DNA from 3 places in the Paenibacillus sp. FSL P4-0127 genome. Region 2 is predicted to be linked to each of the others. Evidence: predicted binding sites of a transcription regulator. Region 2 holds the regulator's gene; each other region holds the start of a gene.
What was found. Region 2 encodes Rex, which represses fermentation and respiration genes when NADH is low (regulators of the CRP and FNR family bind a similar motif). Its sites were predicted from a motif close to TTGTGAAATATTTCACAA; they were not measured.

Region 1: a site for Rex is predicted at 2,201-2,218, ahead of NYE74_RS29630 (flavocytochrome c). Genes of this name have one in related genera too.
Region 3: a site for Rex is predicted at 3,585-3,602, ahead of ric (iron-sulfur cluster repair di-iron protein). Genes of this name have one in related genera too.

What each region holds. Positions count from the first base shown of each region.
Region 1 is NZ_JBBOWY010000002.1:699,043-705,566, forward strand. Features, by position in the region: gene NYE74_RS29625 (aldo/keto reductase) at 1-491, shown strand, start outside; gene NYE74_RS29630 (flavocytochrome c) at 577-2,136, opposite strand; gene NYE74_RS29635 (hypothetical protein) at 2,480-2,959, opposite strand; gene NYE74_RS29640 (sensor domain-containing diguanylate cyclase) at 3,030-4,415, opposite strand; gene NYE74_RS29645 (hypothetical protein) at 4,574-4,990, opposite strand; gene NYE74_RS29650 (helix-turn-helix transcriptional regulator) at 4,987-5,190, opposite strand; gene NYE74_RS29655 (ABC transporter ATP-binding protein) at 5,456-6,524, opposite strand, start outside.
Region 2 is NZ_JBBOWY010000001.1:3,646,731-3,653,254, reverse strand. Features, by position in the region: gene NYE74_RS16465 (hypothetical protein) at 1-180, opposite strand, end outside; gene NYE74_RS16460 (phosphotransferase) at 361-1,362, opposite strand; gene NYE74_RS16455 (cell wall elongation regulator TseB-like domain-containing protein) at 1,498-1,983, opposite strand; gene NYE74_RS16450 (amidohydrolase) at 2,373-3,671, opposite strand; gene NYE74_RS16445 (redox-sensing transcriptional repressor Rex) at 3,661-4,317, opposite strand; gene dinG (ATP-dependent DNA helicase DinG) at 4,330-6,524, opposite strand, start outside.
Region 3 is NZ_JBBOWY010000001.1:3,430,309-3,436,832, forward strand. Features, by position in the region: gene NYE74_RS15370 (sugar phosphate isomerase/epimerase family protein) at 1-280, shown strand, start outside; gene NYE74_RS15375 (Gfo/Idh/MocA family protein) at 273-1,355, shown strand; gene NYE74_RS15380 (sugar phosphate isomerase/epimerase family protein) at 1,398-2,366, shown strand; gene NYE74_RS15385 (winged helix-turn-helix transcriptional regulator) at 2,553-2,870, shown strand; gene NYE74_RS15390 (FAD-dependent oxidoreductase) at 2,930-3,496, shown strand; gene ric (iron-sulfur cluster repair di-iron protein) at 3,680-4,378, shown strand; gene NYE74_RS15400 (hypothetical protein) at 4,534-5,259, shown strand; gene nirB (nitrite reductase large subunit NirB) at 5,486-6,524, shown strand, end outside.

The DNA.
Region 1 (6,524 bases), on a different contig from region 2:
TTTCCAATATGAGCGCCGGGCAAATTCGTTTATTGCAGGCCCATTGCAGTGAAAAGCTGGTGATAAACCAACTGGAGCTGAGCTTGCACAAAATCGGCTGGCTTGAAACCGGCATCCACGTGAATCAAGACGCGGCGAAAAACAATATTTTTCCCGAGGGTACGCTCGAATATTGCCAATTGGAAAACATTCAGCTCCAAGCCTGGGGTTCGCTGGCCAAAGGCTTATATTCAGGAGCCAGCCTGGAGAATGCCAGCGAAAGTGTGAAAAATACGGCTCAACGGGTTAAACGGCTGGCGGAAGAGAAGCAAGCATCGCCGGAAGCGATCGTGCTTGCGTGGCTGATGAAACACCCCGCCGCCATCCAACCGGTCATCGGAACAACCGCCCCATCCCGAATTAGGGCGTGTGCGGAAGCCGAAAACATCGTATTGAGCCGCGATGAATGGTACAGTTTATACGTTAGTTCTCGAGGCGTGGGTTTGCCTTGATTGGAATCATTCCGAATTTAAACGAACAAACGCTTGGGCCTGTTGTGCCCAAGCGTTTTCTTTTGCCGAAGGAACTGCTGCAAAGCTATTGCTGCGCCTTCACATATTCCGCCGATTTGATCCCGGCTTGGCGGCCGAAAATGATGATTTCCGCCACGGAGTTGCCGCCGATCCGGTTTTGGCCGTGCAGGCCGCCGGTTACTTCGCCGGCTGCAAACAAGCCCGGAATGGCTTGGCCTGCTTTATTCAACACTTCCGTGTTGGTGTTGATTTTTACGCCGCCCATCGTGTAGTGGATGCCGGGGCCGATTTTGATGGCGTAGTATGGACCCGCGGACAAGTCGTTGTCCATCCCGGTCGTTCTGGAGAACTCGGCGTCGTTTTTGTTCTTCACCGCGCCGTTCCACGTATCCAGCGTCGTTTGCAACGCATCCGCCGGCACGCTCATTTGCCCGGCCAATGCCTGGGTGGAATCCGCTTGGAGCACAAAGCCCATCTTTTCGTATTGCTCGATCGCTTTCACGCGCGATTTGACGCCGGAATCGAATACGAGATAAGCGGATTTTTCCGGCAGTTTATTAATCGCCGCCGTGACATTGTCCCGGGTGTCCATCTCGTTGGTGAACCGTTTGCCTTCGCTGGACACGAGGATGGCGCCTTCTCCGCGAACGGCTTCCCCGATCAGATACGATTTTTCCTGCTGCACGGTCGGGTGAACCTGGATTTGATCCATATCGACCGTCGTGCCGCCGAGTTTCTCGATCATCTGAATGCCGTCGCCGGTGCTGCCGGTCTGGTTCGTGGTCACATATCCTTGCAAATCCGGCCGCACCTTGGAGATCATGTCCATATTGGCGCCGAAACCGCCGGTCGTCACGACAACGGCAGCCGCGGCGATCGTTTTTTCATCCGTTTGGTTGAAAAGAACTTTGACGCCGTTCACTTTGCCGTCTTTTTCCGTAATCTCCTTGACGTCGGCGTTCACGAACAGCGGGATTCCTTGTTCTTTGACGTTCTTCAGCAAGCCGTTGACAAGGTATTGCCCGACGGCGGAGCCGTCTTCGGGACGGTGGGTGCGTTTTTCGCTCATCCCGCCCGTAATCGTAATATTGTTCAAGCGGATTCCGATCGAATCCAGCCAATCGATCGCCGCCGCGGAATTGTCCACGAAGAAGCGGAGCATCTCTTTGTCGTTGGTGCCATGGCCGCCCTTTAACGTCTCTTCATAAAATAAATCGTTGCTGTCTTCAATGCCTTGCTCTTTTTGGAATTTCGTTTGGGAAGCGTTCATCCCCGACGAAGCTTTCGTCGTATTTCCGCCGGCCACCGGCATTTTCTCGAAAATTACCGGATTCATCCCGCCGGCTTTCGCTTCAAGCGCGGCCGTCATCCCGGCGCCGCCCGCGCCGACGATGATGAGATCGTATTTGTCCTTAAGCTGGTCGATTGGCGTATAGCTATTCGTTTCGGACGCGCCCGAGACGGCTTCGGCTTCTTTGGCCGTGTCCTTGTTCCCGGCGTTTTGGCTCTGGTTTTGGCCTTGGGTCTGGTTCTTGGTCTGATTTTGGTTCCCGCCGCCGCATCCCGCCAGTACGAGAACGAGCGAGAGAACGAGGATCAGCGCTGTTGTTGTTTTCTTGGTCATGATTACCCCTCCACTTTCTATGCCTGTTGTTCCCGTTTACTATAACATGATTGTTTGCAAAGTTTTGTGAACAAATTCACAAACCATGTGAAACAATTCATAGTCCGGAAAGCAAACAACGCCGCAGTATAATAAGTTGAACTAATGATTGTACGTGATAGGGCCGTGTGAAATGTTCTTACGATCGCTGTTGCTCACAGATTTCTTTAATCAACTAAATTCGAATGTTGTAGAAATCCGCTCACAAAGGCGACCACTACCGTTTCTTCAGAATCATTTCACACTCTTGCCTGATTCCCGTATTTCTTTAGTTCAACTTATCTTGATCGGCAGCGTTGTTTGCTTATTTCTTCTTGGCAGGTGTCCATTTGTGTCCGCAGTTCATACAGCCGTTTACAATCGTGCTTCTTCCGACAAAGCCAACCAATATGCTGACAGGCAATGAAAAGAATATAAAAACGAGCCCGAGTGGCCCCAAAAAGCCAAAAGCCTTAGCTGTGTGTATATTGGCGGAAATGAACATCACGCCGCTAAGCACAAAGAGGAAAACGCCGAAAAGAATCATAGTGATAAGACAGGTAAACAGGTAGGCGAAGCTGTACCCCCGCTTGTTGGCAACGATCTGCGGAGATTTGCATTTCCGGCAGACAACGGTCTTTTGGTTTGCGCTGCTGGCCGGATATCCCGCTCCTGCGGACGCAGCGGCGGACGCGCGGCTTGGCGTATTGCCGGCCGCTCTGGCCTGCCCGCCGGCCGTTCGTCCGGCTTGAGGCGCGGATGATCTTTGCGCCGGGCTTGCGGTTGGTTTCGATGGACGCTGCACTTCCGTAGATTCCCTCCAATTCACAATTCCAGGTCTATAGACCTATTCGACAAATGCTTCCAAAATCCTTCTAAAGACTGAGCGTAACCTGGTTCCTGCCGTTATTTTTGGACTTGTACAAGGCCGTATCGACGGATTCGATAATTTGCTCTTTCACAATGTCCGATGATTGGGTCGCGACCCCTGCCGAGAAGGTCATCGTAATAGGTTCACCGCGCTCTTCCGGAACCGGAATGGAGGTCTCGCGAACTGTTTTGAGCAGCCTGATGCCGATTTTTTCCGCTTCCTGAAGCTCGGTCTCAGGCATTAATACGGCGAATTCTTCTCCGCCCCAGCGGGCCACAACATCGGTATCCCGCACATGGCTTTCCAGTTGCTTGGCTATCGTCGACAGCACCAGGTCCCCAAAGGGGTGACCGTATGTATCATTGATGTCCTTAAAATGATCCAGATCGATCAGCATTAACGAAAGCGGGCGGCCATAACGGTTGGAGCGAATGATTTCTTCGTCAAGACGCCGCTCGAAATGCCTGCGGTTCGCCAGCTTGGTCAGATCATCGGTAACCGATAGCTCGTACAGTTTCTTCTCGGCGATTTTTCGGTCGGTAATATCATTTAATACGACGATAATGCCGCTCACCAGTCCGTCATCTTCGACGGGATAGGTATCCGCCAAAAACGTGGAAGCCCCCTGGCCGTCCGGAAATTGGAGTTCTAACTGCTCCGTTTTTTTGCGCCCGGCCAATAGCTGGAAGATTTGATCCACCGCTTCGCCGGATACTTTTGCGCCGACTTCCCAAAAAAAGTGCTCCAACACCTCGTCTTGTTTCATTCTCAAAAGCCGGCACATCGCCGGATTGCACAAGTCGACTTTTCCGGTGCGGTCGATTCCGATCATTAAGGCGCGGGAGTTTTCCACGAAAATGTTCTGCTTGTTGATGAGCCTGGACCTTACTTTCAGCGCCCGATTCATGATGAAGATGAGCAGCGTGCAGATCCCCACCTCCAACACCCCCGAAAAAACCGCATCGATGTGGATAGCACTCAGGCGGGAAAGAACGTTGATCGCGCTGATCGCGACGCAGGACAACAAGACGATGATCGACTCTTTGAGCGAGAAAAACAATAACACCAGAATGATGGGCACGATAAAAATCTCAACGCTGAACACGTGGGCCGAGTGTTGAGTTCTGAGAAAATCCCAGGCGTAGCTTAACACGAGAATAATGCCAAGCATCAGGCGAATCGCGAAATTTCTTTTCCTTGGGAACGATTTCATCCATAGAGGCGAGGCTACGAAATAGGTAAACACGATCAGGAGCGCGATGGCGAGCAATTGGATCGGCAGCGAAATATGCCCGTAAAACTTGATTTCGATGAAAAGAAAACACGCATATAATAAAAGAACGGCGGCGTTCTTTAAAATGTTGACGATGATATTTTTTATTTTCTCCATCTCCTCGGACAACCATGTTCATGTCGAAAATTGTAGCGTCCTGGAAAGGGGTACGTCAATGAAAATCTTTGATCCGGAGGGACAAAGTTTCCAAGCGGGAGCATCCGCTCATTTCCTCCCGCATGACATGTTTGCCAATGGAGAGATAGTCTCGCGGCTTACATTTCCTTTTGGTATTTGTTCATATAATAAAGGCCGATTGCGGTATGGAGCAGAAAAACGGCTACCACCGCCAGCGTGACCCATAAAGGGGCGGAAATGAGGATCGTCATGTAAGCAATGCCCATAATGAGCCAATGGGTGATGTCGCCGGCTTTCGCTTTGGCCCGATAGCGGATCATCGTGTTCCGCTCATCGCTTATTTCGATTTCCGTCTGCTTTACGAGCTCGGGATTCCTGGATTCAAACCGTTTCATATAGAGCTGCGCCACACTCATCCCGATCAATCCCGCCCCGACGCCGACCAGCATTCCGGATACGGCTTTTACCTCTTCGCTTTTGAAACCGAAGCTGGCCGCGATGCAGCAAATGCCCGCGATCAACGCAGCTATATAAACCGATGCTTTTATCTTCATGATGTCTCCTCCTCATAGATGAAAATGTCTTCTATACTCATACCGAAGTAGCGGGCAATCTTGAAGGCCAGGATGATGGACGGATTGTACCGCCCGTTCTCCAGCGAGCCGATCGTTTGCCGTGAAACCTTGAGCGCAGCAGCCAGATCTTCCTGACTAATCCCGTCCCGTTTGCGTATTTCCTCAAGCCTGTTTTTCACAGATTCACCTCAAATGCTTGAAATGGAAAGTTAACTTTACATCAAAACTAACACACTCAAATGCGAAATGTCAAGTTAGCTTTCCATTTCGTTATTTACTATAATTGCCCGGCTGAACTTCTTTGGCGTGAGTTAGCGTCATTTCGGTCGGGATTAGGCCGGGAAATACCAAGGAGGGAGGAGTATGGGGTGAAATCCCATACTCCTCCCTCCCTTTGTCCAACGTTGAAGTCAGATTCATACGACTACGCTGCCAGCGTTACTCTTACATAGCTTCCATCTTCTGCGCCGTGTAAAGGCGGTAGTAGAGGCCGCGGCGGGCGATCAGCTCGTCGTGCGAACCGCATTCGGCGATGCCCTTGTCCGAGACGTACATGATCCGGTCGCAGTTCTTCACGGTGGACAGCCGGTGCGCGATGATGAACGAGGTGCGCCCTTTGAGGAGCTCGTTCAAGCCTTTTTGCAGCAGCCGTTCGGTTTTGGCGTCGATGGACGAGGTTGCTTCGTCCAGGATGAGAATGCGCGGATCGGCGAGCAGCGTCCGGGCAAACGAGATGAGCTGGCGCTGCCCCTGGGACAGCTTCGAGCCGCGCTCGTTAACCTCCGTCAGGTACCCGTGCTCAAACTCGCGGATGAACTCGTCGGCGCATACCGTCTTGGCGGCGGCGATAATTTCCTCTTCGGTGGCGTCAAGCCGGCCGTAGCGGATATTATCCAAAATCGTGCCGGAGAAAATAAAGCTGTCCTGCAGCATAATCCCCATTTGGCTGCGCAGCGACTTCAGCGTCACCTGCGAAATGTCTTCGCCGTCGATGAGGATCCTGCCGCCCGTTACGTTATAGAACCGTGAAATCAGGTTGACGACGGTCGTCTTGCCCGCCCCGGTCGGGCCTACAAGCGCGATGCTTTCCCCGGCTTTTACCTCGAAGGAGAGGTTCTCCAGGATGTTGAGGCCCGGGTCATAGGCGAAGGTGACGTTGTCAAAGGTCACATTGCCTTTCACCTGCGGCAGTTCCTTCGCATTCGGCACGTCGCTGACGGTGACCGGCTCATCCAGCGTTTCGAAGATCCGTTCCAGATAAGCGACGGCGTTGATAAAGCTGTTGTACAGGTTGGACAGGTTCAAAATCGGCTGCCAGAAGCGGGCCGCATAGTTGCTCATCGCCAGGATCACGCCGAAGGTCACCTCCGCCGGATTCAGCGCGAGCAGGCCGATCAGATAAATCAGCATCGTCACGATCGTCGCCAGGTTGTCGACCGAAAACGGGATCAGCGCGTTGTAGTGGATCGCCCGCATCCATTCGCGCCGGTAATTGCCGGCCAGCCGCGTGAAA
Region 2 (6,524 bases):
CTTCACGGCAAGTTCGTTCGGCTTAATGTCCAACTGTACATCGTTTACGCCATCATAAGTTTTTACGATATTTTCCAGCGGACGCTCAATCGCCCACTGCCGATATATGAACCATCCGCCAAACAGCAATACGGCGGAAATGACAACACTCGACACAACTGGTCCAATACGCAGTTTCACGTGATGTCCCCCTTATCTATATTTCTGAAGTGGTTGCTTTTTCAAGAACCGTCGCTTAGTCGGATATATAATTTGATATATCATTTCTTATATCAAATCCACAAATAAGAGTATATCACATGATCTATCAAATATCGAAAAAAAGTATGGCTATATTTCAAATTTTAAATGGGTAGACTGCTACATATTCTCAAGCAGAAGCGGCAACTCGCCCAGATGGCCGGCGAGCCAAATCATTTCTTTGGCAAACCGGGCAGGCGGAGCGCTGTGCCGATCCATGTTTTCATGAATCCACCAAGCGCTTTCCATATACCAAAGCAGTTCCAACGAGCGGACCAATAATCCTTCCTGCAACGGGCATTCTTTGCCGTATCCTTCAAGAAACGCCGCGGCTAACGAAACGTCCAAAGTCTCCTGAAAGGCGCATGACATGACCGCCCGGGCGACGTCCAGCCAGGGATAGTCAAAATTGAGCCGGTCAAAATCCAAAATAGCCGATAAGCGATCATCGTCGAACAACAGGTTGTCCGCCCACAAATCGCGGTGCGCCCAGCCTTGCCGGATCCCCTCAAACCTTTGCGGATCCACCGATTCCGTGGCCAGCAGTTGTTTTTCGACAGGTTCGAGAATATCGGTTTTGCCTGACGATTCCGCTTCAGCCCGGACCGCTTTCCAATGAGCCAAACGTTCCTCACGGCTAGGCGGGATAAATTGCGGGGCCTGTCCCCTTCCAAGCGTCCCGTCGTTTAGCAGCAGGTGCATTTTCCCCGTCATTCTCCCCAAATCATGAATTTGGGAGGCGTTGGCTTCCCCGGGAGAGATCAATTTGCCTTTGCAATATTGCATGGCCACGAACTTCTCCCCACACTCGGACTCCAGCATGATTTGGTCTTGGTATGTAAAAAGCTGAGGACAGGCGATACCTTGGCGGAATAATCTGATTTGTTCGGAAAGCGCCGTCGAAAGCTGGCTTGGATTGTACAGCCGGTACCTCTCCTTATTGTATTGTTTTAGCACGTATTCTCCGGAATCCGTTTCAACTTTCCACTTTAAATTAAGCCAGCCGCGTTTGATTGGGGTTGCTTGCAGGATACGCAATCCAAAATAATCCTGGAACGATTTCATTACATCGTTATAAATCCTTTGCTCGCACGGCGGTTGATCGGAATTCACCAAGCGCATGCCCTCCTAATATGAAAATATTAAAATTCAATCGAACGTATGTTTTCATATTACAAAAAACGGCCTCCACGTCCAAGTTGCTGAACATAGAAACCGTATGCTTCAAATCTCCTATTCGGTTCACTTCATGGCGGATCAGCGGTTCGGAAGCGTAAATACATCGTTCAACGCCTCACCGGTGCCGAAATCGTAAAAACGGTAGTAGTGGTGATCCTTTTGTTTATAAAACAGCTGCCATACCAGCCGTTCATTGTAGATGCCGGGCACCAGCCTGACGATAGTAATCCCGGGCAGGCTTTCGTTAATGATCGTCCGCACCCGGGTCTCCGACACACCTTCCGAGAGCAGCCGCACCACGGGTTCATGACCTTCCCGGAGCCATACCATCATCTCCCGGCCTGACCCGTCTTTGCCCTGGACCACCCAGCACACATCGTCCCACACCGATTTCCACACTTTATCGCCCTGGACCAGGTCCGTCTCCTGTTTCGCCTGCTCAATCACTGCATTTTCGCTTGCCCAGGTATCCTGAAGAACGTAGATATAAAAACGGTGAAGGGCAAAAAGCACGATCACTAAAATCAGCAGCGAAAGCAGGAGCCACTTGGTTCTCTTTCTCAACCTTCTCTTCCTTTCCCCTGTAGCCAGTCGTCTAAACCCACATTCGCGCACATTCGCACAGTCGCAGAAAAATAACGTTAATTCCGGTCGTTATTCCGCCGTTTTTCCTCCGCATCGTTAAAATAACGGCTATGTTAGTTCTTATTTTCCCCGAGGACGGCGATATCGTCAATATCACGGCCTATGCCGGGAAATAGCGACAAAAAAGTCCCTTATTGCAGCGGAAACCTCTTCAAATCCGAAAATAACGCCCTTTTTTACCGCTAAATCGCCGTAATTACAGGCACAGCCACAGGTGCAGCCACGAACATGACACGTCCACGTCCACGGCCGCAGCTGCACGCGCCATTCAAAAAGCAGCAAGCAACCAGTGCCAAGCCTCCAAGCGCCTACCGGGCCAGCAGCCCTTCGAAGGCCTCTTGCGCCTCGCGCCGGATACGCTCCTCGTCGAGGGTGAGGCAAGCCCCGTGTTTGACCAACTGCTCGCCGTTAACCCACACATGCTCTACATCTTTGGAGCCGGCCGAATAGACGACATGGGAAACGTAATCCGTCTTCGGCAGGAAATGGGCCTGTTCCGTATTCAGCGCGATAAAATCCGCCTTCATGCCGGCCGCGAGTTTCCCCGTATTCGCCAAGAACACCGACTTCGCCCCGTATTCCGTGCCCATTTTGAGGGCTTCCAGCGCCGGAACGGCGGTAGGATCGCCGGAAACGCCTTTGTGGATCAACGCGGCGAGGCGGACCTCCTCGAGCATATCGAGGTTGTTGTTGCTGGCGGCGCCGTCCGTTCCAAGCGAAACGACCACGCCTTTGCCAAGCAGTGCCGGCACCCGCGCCACGCCGCTGGCCAGCTTCAGGTTGCTGCCGGGATTGTGCGACACCGCCACGTTATGGGCCGCCAAAATATCGATCTCCTCATCGGTCAAATGCACGGCGTGAGCAAGCAGCGACGGACGGGAGAACATCCCGAGGTTCAGCAAATGCTGAACGGGTCTGACCCCGTAATCGTTCACGTTTTGCTCCACTTCCGCCCGCGTCTCCGACATATGCGTATGCATCGGCAGATCCAGATCATTAGCCGCTTGCACGAATTTCTCGAAAAATTCCGGCGGACAGGTGTACGGCCCGTGCGGCGAAATCATCGCCGTGATTCGGCCGTCCGCCTGACCGTGCCAATTTTTCGCAAACGCGATCGCTTCGTTCAGCTTCTGCTGCTGCACGTCCGGCGGGCACAACCCGATGACGCCGCGCATCAGCACGGCGCGGATGCCCGACTGCTGAACCACTTTGGCCACTTCATCCATATGGTCGTACATGTCCAGGAACGTGGTCGTTCCGCCTTTCAGCATCTCCAGCACGGACAACGCCGTCCCAGCGTACACATCGCCGGCGGTGAACTTGGCTTCCATCGGCCACATTTTTTCCTGAAGCCAGGTCTGCAGCACCATGTCGTCGCCGTATCCGCGCAGCAGCGACATCGCCGCGTGGCCGTGCGTGTTGATCAGCCCCGGCATGAACAGCAGCCCTTTTCCGTCGAAGGTTTCCGCGTCTTCCGCCCCTTCAGGAAGCTGCTCGCCGATATAGGAAATCGTATCGCCCTCAACGAGCATATAGCCCTGTACAATGGAACGATCTTGTTCGAACACGACAAAGGTTCCGTTCTTGATTAACCATTTACGACTCATGGGCAGGTTGTTCCTTTCCGTTTCCATCATTCAAATAATAAGCCAGACTGAGCAAATCGGTCGTGAAATCGGCGGCATGGATGCGGACTTCCGGCGGCACCTTCAAAATCGTCGGAGCGAAGTTCAGAATGGCCCCGATTCCCGCCGCCACCAATTGATCCGCCACGCGCTGCGCTTCGTAATCCGGGACGGTAATGATCCCGATCCGGACATTTTTCTCCCGCACCGTTTCCGTCAGCTCTTCGATCGGCTGGATCGTGATGTTGTTGATTTGCGTGCCGATCTTGGCCGGAGAGGCGTCAAACACCGCCACGATTTTCATGTTGTCTTTCAAATAAGCGTTGTAATTCGAAAGCGCCTGCCCCAAATTACCGGCGCCGACCAGCGCAACGTTGATCTGCTGGTCCAGGTTGAGGATTTGCTGGATTTTCTCGATCAAATACGCGACATCGTAGCCGATGCCCTTTCGCCCGAAATCGCCGAAGTAGGCCAGATCCTTGCGGATCTGGGCCGGGTTGAGGTCCAGCTTCTGGCCGAGCTCCTGCGAGGACACCGTAGGCACTTCGCGCCGGCTCAGCTCGTTGAGGAACCGCAAATACACCGGCAGCCGGCGGACGACGGCATCGGAAATTTTTTCGGATTTCATACGTTTATCCCCCTATTCTGACGCGGACTTAGAGACGTTTTCGTCTCCCGGATTTAACCATTCCGATATGCGCGGAACCATCTGAGTGAGCGGCATATGCTCCATCTTCGGCCCGGGCAGTGAATATAAAAAGTATTTCCCGTAGTAAGACTCCAAGATGCGGGTATCGTAAACAACCACGATCCCCCGGTCCAGCGAGGAGCGGACGAGCCTGCCGAATCCCTGCTTGAAGCGGATGACCGCCTGGGGCACGGACAGTTTCATGAAAGGATTTTTCTTCTCCTTCTGCAGCCGTTCGCTTTTCGCTTCCACCAGCGGATGGTTGGGGGGCTGGAAGGGCAGGCGGACGATCGCCAGGCTCGTCAACGCTTCGCCCGGAATGTCCACGCCTTCCCAGAAGCTGCTCGTCCCCAGCAGCACGGACGCCGCCTGGCCCTGAAAGCGCCGGGTCAGCTTGCTGCGGCTGCCGCTGTCCATCCCCTGGCCGATGACCGTGATTCCTTGCGCCGACAATAGCTCCTTCAACGGCTCGTAAACCTGCCGCAGCATCCGGTAGGATGTGAACAGCACCAGCATGCGGCCTTGCGTCGCAACCGCGGTATCGGCGAGCGAACGCACCAGCGTGCTGACGAAATGGTCGTCGCCCACGCTCCCCTTTACGCTCGGAAAATCGCGCGGGATGACGAGCAGCGCCTGGCTGCGGTAATCAAACGGCGACGGCAGCATCGCCGTGTTCAGCCGTCCTTCCCCGGCCGCTTCCGTCAGTCCCAGCTGTTCGATCATATACTGGAACGACTTGTCGACCGACAGCGTCGCCGAGGTCATCACCACGCTTTTTTTTCTGTCGAAAAAGTATTCCTTCAATTGCGCGCTAACGTCGATCGGAACGGCATACATCTGCAGGGAGCGGCTGCGGAAATTCCCGTTCGCTTCCATCCAGTACACCGTCTCCTCGTTCTCCAGCTTCATGAAGAAACGCAGGGCCTCCCGCTCGTTGGCCAAATCCTTGAATAACCCGTTGATGTCGGTCAGGAGGCTTTCGGAACCGTAATCCTCCTGCTCTTCCCGGATTTGCGCCAGCATCCGGTCGCCTTTGCGGAGCACGTCCCCTAGCGAGACATAGATCTGGTTCTCCAGCGCCAGCAGCTTATCCCATTCTTTCGGTTTCTTTAGCGGAAGCAGGCGGTAAACGAATTGGCCCGGATCGCCGGGCGCGGCGTCGCTCCGTTCCGGCATCAGGGCAAACAGCAGCTCGCTGAGCTTGTCCCAGCTTTCCTTCACATCGATCAGCGTCGGGTACATTTCGTCGATGACCTGGCACCATTCGCCCGTTTTTTCGCCCCCTGCCGCCTGCAAAGCGATGCGGAGATTTGGCAGCTGGCCGGTCTTGCTGTCTTTAAACAGCCGGGTGAGCGTATGAATGACAGTAAAATACTTCATATGAATGCCCAGGTGTTTCCCCGCCACATCCTCCAAATGATGGGCCTCGTCGATGACCAGACGCTCGTATCCCGGCAGCAGCTGATGCCCGGCCTGGATATCGGTAAACAGCTTGGAGTGGTTCGTAATGACCACATCGGCGACCCCGGCTTCATGTTTGGCCCGATGGTAGAAGCATTTGCGGAACCATGGACAGGACCGCCCGAGACAGGAGTCCGACTCGCTGGCCACCGTTTCCCAGAAATCGCCGCCGCGATTGCCCAAATTGAGCTCTTCATCGTCGCCGTTGACCGTTTGCGTCAGCCACACTACCATTTGCGCCGCCGTCATCACCTCTTCTTTCGGCGTGGCAAAGTCTCTTCTATTTATTTTATGTTCAAATTTGCGCAAGCACAAATAATGCTGCCTGCCTTTAAATACGGCAGCCAGGAAAGGAAACGGCACCACCTCGGCGAGCAGCGGAACGTCTCTTTCCCGAAGCTGCTCCTGCAGGTTGATGGTATGCGTGCTGACCATTACTTTTTCTTCCCGTTTGACGCTATGGTAGATCGCGGGCAGCAAGTAACCAAGCGATTTCCCCGTTCCGGTCCCCGCTTCGATCAGCAGATGCTTGTCATCGTTAAAAGCCCGGCTCACTTCCTCCAGCATCTTGTTCTGAGCATCGCGCTCCTCGTATTGGGGCAGCCTTTCGCGCAGCCGCTCCCTCACCTGCTCCATGAACTGCTCAAAGGACACACCCTCCAGCGGATTGTCCGCCATAGCGCCCC
Region 3 (6,524 bases), 220 kb from region 2:
CGGAGCGGATCCGCTGGCATACATCGCTACATATCGCGATCGCCTTCCGCTCGTGCACTGGAAGGATGTTCTTAAGAAGCCGGACGGTTCGCCGGAAACGGTGGAGCTGGGCCGGGGAGAAGTCGCCGTTGCCGCGATTGGGGATGCCGCGATCGACGCGGGCGCGGAATGGCTGATCGTAGAGCAGGATCACTGCGCGGGAGATTCGCTGGAAAGCATCGCCGCAAGTATGGAATGGGTACGCGCTTATGCCGGAAAGGGAGGAAAACTTCATGTCTAAAACATTAAAAGTCGCCATCATCGGATGCGGCGGTATCGCCAATGGAAAACATTTGCCGAGCCTGAAGCAGCAACCAGAGGTAGAGCTGGTCGCCTTCTGCGACATCGTGGAGGAACGCGCGCAAAAAGCGGCCGCCGAATACGGCGTAGAGGGAGCCAAAGTATTTACCGATTTCCGGAAATTGCTGGCGGAAAGCGACGCTGAAGTGGTTCACGTCTGCACGCCAAACGATTCGCATGCGGAAATTACCGTCGCTTCGCTGGAATCGGGCCGTCACGTGATGTGCGAGAAGCCGATGGCCAAAACGGCGGAGCAAGCCCGTCAAATGCTGGACGCGGCCAAACGCACGGGGAAAAAGCTGTCGATCGCATACCAAAACCGCTTCCGCAGCGACAGCCTTTATTTGAAGGAACTGTGCGAAAACGGCGAGCTTGGCGACATCTATCTCGGAAAAGCTCTGGCGCTGCGCCGCCGCGCCGTTCCGACCTGGGGCGTGTTCCTGGACGAAGAGAAGCAGGGCGGCGGTCCGCTGATCGACATCGGCACCCATGCGCTTGACTTGACCTTGTGGCTGATGGACAATTACGAGCCGAAAAGCGTCACCGGTTCCGTATTCCACAAACTCGGAAACCGCGAAAACGCGGCGAATGCGTTTGGCCCTTGGGATCCCGAGCAATTTAAAGTCGAGGATTCCGCGTTTGGCTTCATTACGATGAAGAACGGGGCGACGATTATTCTGGAATCCAGCTGGGCGCTCAATATCGTCGAGGTTGGAGAAGCGAAAACGCTGCTGTGCGGCACCGAGGGCGGTGCCGATATGACGAACGGCCTGCGCCTGAACGGCGAAAAATTGAGCCGCCTGTACGAAACCAACGTCGATCTCGGATCCGGCGGGGTCGCTTTTTACGAAGGCAAACAGGAAAACGAATCCACCCGTGAAGCGAGAGCTTGGGTGCAAGCGATCTTGGAAGATAAAGAGCCGCTCGTGAAGCCGGAACAGGCGCTTGTGGTCACGGAAATTTTGGAAGCCATCTATAAATCGGCCAAAACCGGCCAAACCGTATATTTTGACTAACCCGGCCTTGGGCCAAACCACGAAGCAAGGAGGAGCATAGAGGTGAAATTAGGAGTATTTCTGGTTCTGTTTGGAGGCCTTCCGCTCGAACAAGCGCTCGATAAGGCGGCCGCACAAGGGCTGAAAGCCGTGGAAATCGGCACCGGCGGACATCCCGGGAACGCCCACTGCAATCCCGATGTGCTGCTGGAAAACAAGGCGGCCCGGGAAGAGTTCAAAAAAGCGGTGGAGTCCCGCGGACTCATTATCAGCGCGCTAAGCTGCCACGGCAATCCGCTGCATCCGCAAAAGGCGATCGCCAAGGAGTTCCACGACGTTTTCGTCAAAACCGTGCAATTGGCCGAGTTGCTGGAAGTGCCGGTCGTCAACACGTTTTCCGGCTGTCCGGGCGATCATGAGGATGCCAAGTATCCCAACTGGCCGGTAGCGCCTTGGCCCAACGACTTTCAGGAAGTTCTGGACTGGCAGTGGAAAAATAAAGTCATTCCGTATTGGACGGAATGGGGCAAATTTGCCGCCGATCACCATGTGAAGATCGGGCTTGAGCTGCACGGCGGATTTTCCGTGCACACGCCGGCGACGCTGCTGCGCCTGCGCGAAGCGGCCGGCGAAGTCATCGGGGCCAACCTCGACCCGAGCCATATGTGGTGGCAGGGAATCGATCCGGTTCAAGCGATTGCGATCCTTGGCAAGGCCGGCGCCATCCACCATTTCCACGCCAAAGATACGACGATTGATCCGGTGAACGTAAACCGTTACGGCATCACGGATATGCAGCCTTACACGAACATGCAGGAGCGGGCTTGGCAGTTCCGCACCGTCGGTTACGGCCACGATCTGAAGACGTGGGCCGACATTATCAGCGCGCTTCGGCTGTACGGCTACGATTACGCGGTAAGCATCGAGCACGAAGACGGGCTAATGTCGATCGATGAAGGATTTACCAAAGCCGTGCGCAATCTGCAGCAAGTGCTTATGGAAGATTCCGCCGCGGAGATGTGGTGGGTATAACTGACCATAAACGTAATATACTATATTAGCGGCTGCCGCCAAGGCGGCCGTTTTTTCGGATACGGGGCGGTGAATGAAGAGTCCCCCCCTTACTTTCCGCGTGTAAATATGCTATTATGAAATATATTAACTTACTTAACGTAAGTTTAACGCTTGCAGGCTTGCTATAATAATGAGGTGAATGTTATGGATGAGCATTCGTATGGAATGTGTCCGCGATTTGAATCGGCTTTTTCGTTTTTGGGAAAACGCTGGAACGGCTTGATTATTCAAACCCTGATGAGCGGGCCGAAACGCTTCAAGGATATTTCCAATCAGATTCCTTCCATGAGCGATAAGATGTTATCGGAACGGATGAAGGATTTGGAATGTGAGGGGATTTTGGTCCGTCATGTTTATCCGGAAACGCCGGTTCGCATCGAATATGAATTGACTGAGAAAGGGCGGGCGCTTCGTCCGGTGATGGAACAGGTGCAGTCCTGGGCGGAGCAGTGGATTAAATAAGCTCATGCCGTTTTCGGGTCGCGAAGGCGGCATGAAAATTTTAGAAAGTAGGTGTACTTGTGGCTGAGGTAATTGTAATCGGGGCAGGGCCGGCTGGAGCCAGCGCGGCGTTATTTTTGGCCAAGGCGGGCAAAGAAACGCTTGTTTTGGACAGCAACGCAAGCATGACGAAGCGGGCCTGGATTGAGAACCATTACGGGGCAAAGGACATTTCCGGACCGGATTTGCTCAAAATCGGACGGGAGCAGGCCGAAAAATTCGGCGCCAAGTTCATTGAAGAAAAAGTGACGCATATCGATGCCAACGGCGGTTCGACAGTAACCGTAAAAACGGAATCCGGCCGCAGCTACGAGGCGTCCCATATCATATTGGCCACCGGCGCGTTGACCGATCTTGCAAGCGCTGCCGGCCTGGAGCTGAAAGAAGGCCGCGAGCCGAGAATCAAAACCGTCATCGCTACGGACGGGCAAGGCCGGACCCGCGTTCCGCGAATCTGGGCGGCCGGCACGGCGGCGGGCGTCAGCGTTCATACGATCATTACGGCAGGCGACGGGGCAAAGGTCGCCATCGAGTTGATCAGCGAAATAAACGGCGAACGGTACGTGGATCACGATGTGCTGAAATAAAACGAACTTATTTGCAAGTCCAGACGATAACAAGGCCTCCCGGTTACGGGCGGCCTTTAAATATTTTGAGCGGAAGCAAGAAAAACAAAAGTGATTAAAATCACAAGGAGAGGCGCTTCTATGCGTTAAGTTAAAAACGTAAGCTTACGACATTAGCTCAGGAGGTCTTTCCGGATGAATCACATACAAGCATTATTTAAGGAACAAGACATGGTTCGTGATATCGTGCTTCGTTTTCCAAAATCGGCGGATTATTTCCGCGGGCGGAAAATCGATTTTTGCTGCGGCGGCGCGCGTCCGTTGGGGGAAGCGGCGGCAGAGCGGGGGATTCCGGTTGAAACGCTGCTCACGGACTTAAACCGCTTGGCGGCCGAACATCCCCGGGCAGAGGAAGAACAGGATTGGACAAAGGCGGAATCGGCCGATTTGATCGGGCATATCGTAAACACGCACCATCGCTATTTGCGCGAGGAACTGCCGGAAATTCAAAAAAACGTGACCAAGGTGTCCCGGGTCCATGGGGATGCGGATACGCATTTGCGCGAGGTCGAGCGGTTGTTCGGTGAGCTTCGGCGCGAGCTGCTGGAGCATACCGACAAGGAAGAGGCAGAGGAGTTTCCTAAGATAATCCTTTGGGAGAAGAGCCGGGACCCGGAAGTGCTGGAAAAATTGCAGTCCGCCATCGCGGAGTTGGAATCCGAACACGACGCGGCGGGCGACATTCTCAAACAACTGCGGGAGTTGACCGACGATTTTCAGCCGCCTGGCCATGCGTGCACGACGTACCGTTTGACCTATTCGCGTCTAGAAGAGCTGGAAGCCATGACTTTTACGCATGTGCACCTGGAGAACAATATATTATTTCCGCGATATACAATATAACTTGAAGTATTCAGGCCTCGCCCTTCCCTGCTTAGGGAAGGGTTCTTTGCGCCTGCCCCGAAATTTGAGAACTTTCTGCCGGTCCGGTATGCTTAAGATATGGAATATTCCTGGATTGAATCAGGGAAAATGATTAAAGGAAAGGCGGGGCGGCGATGCGCTGGAGATTGAAATGGCTGGCAGGACTGTTGGTTTTGGCCGCGTTCTTCACGGCAGCCTGCGCCGATGGCGGGACGATCGACAAACCGGACCCTTCGGAGGAGCTGCAAAGCGAGGATGGGCATGCCGATGACATTACTTTAACGATTGACGGGGGGACGTTTATCCCCGATGTGACGCGCAGTTTGCATTTTGATTATACGGAAGGGATTACCGTTCTTCAGGCGCTTGAAAGCAGCGGTATCGTAAAACTGACGGAGGATAGGGGCAAAATTCAATCCGTGGGTGAAGTTTCGCTTGATTCGACGCTGGAGTGGGGGATCCGCCTAAATGACAAGGAGCTGCCGTCCCGCGATTGGGACAAACAGCTCAAGGCGGGGGACAACATACTCGTTTACGTTAAAACCGCGGGCAGCGCAACGGCGGGGCAAAATGGAGCATCGCTGCTGCTGACCGTGAACGGGGGCAGTCAAAATCCGCAGCTTAAAAGCTATTTTGTCCATCAATACAATGAAAACACGACCGTGAGGGATTTGCTCAAGCGCAGCGGGATCGTGGAGCTGAACAAAACCGGGCAACATATCGTTTCCGTCAATGGTTATCGTCCGGAGGAGACGGAAGCATGGGTGCTGAAGGTCAATCATAAGAAATTGCTGGACACCGGCCTTGACATGAGGTTAAAACCCCAGGACAATGTGGAAATCGCTTTGGTGCGAAAATAAGTTTCGGAGAAAAAGCAAATCCGCAGTTCTCTTAGATAAGAGGCTGCGGATTTTTCAATAGGTATGCAAAAAAAAATGTGACAATTAAATGTGATAACTTTCACAATTAATGTGAATGAAATCACAAACTATTCATAATTTTAAATGTATACTTTCGGCATAAGGGATTGCAGGTAATCAACTAACAATTCGGAACAGTCTTATTCTGAAAGGGGCTTGGATGAAGATGGCTACAGCAAAAGAGAAACTGGTCGTGATCGGTAACGGAATGGCGGGCATCAGTACCGTTGAACAAATATTGAAACTAACTTCCAAATTCGAAATAACGGTGTTTGGCAGCGAGCCGCATCCCAACTATAACCGGATCATGCTTTCCTATGTGCTTGAAGGCAGCAAAACGATAGACGATATTATTCTGAACGATTTGAACTGGTATCGCGATAACGGGATTACGCTGCATACCGGAACGGCGGTGGCCCGGATCGACAAGGATACGAAGGAGGTTGTCACGGAGGACGGCCAGCGCGTGCCTTACGATAAGGTGCTGATCGCTACCGGGTCGACTTCGTTTATCCTGCCGATTCCCGGCAGCGATAAGGAAGGCGTGGTCGGCTTCCGCGACATTTCGGACTGCGAGCAAATGATCCAGGCGGCCAAGACTTGCCGCAAAGCGGCGGTCATCGGCGGAGGCCTGCTCGGACTGGAGGCGGCCAAAGGGCTCGTTCAGCTCGGCATGGACGTGACGGTCGTGCATTTAATGGAAGATTTAATGGAGCGTCAGCTGGATCATCAGGCGGCGGGGATGCTAAAAGCGGAACTGGAGCGCCAGGGCATCAAATTTAAAATGGGCGCGCAGACGACCGAACTGCTTGGCGGTTCGCGGGTAAGCGGGCTGCGGTTCGCCGACGGCACGGAACTGGAAGCGGAGTTCGTCGTCATGGCGGTCGGCATCAAGCCGAACGTTGCGGTGGCCAAAGCGAGCGGCATCGAAGTGAACCGCGGGATCGTCGTCAACGACTATTTGCAGACATCGCTGGAGGGCGTTTATTCCGTCGGCGAATGTACGGAGCACCGTGGCGTCTGCTACGGACTGGTCGCTCCGCTGTTTGAGCAGGGCATGGTACTGGCGAAGCATATCAGCGGCGTGGAAACCGCGCCTTACGCCGGTTCGGTCGTTTCGACCAAGCTGAAGATTTCCGGGGTTGACGTTTTTTCGACCGGCGAATTTATCGATGGTCCGGAACATACGGTGATTTGCAGCAAAG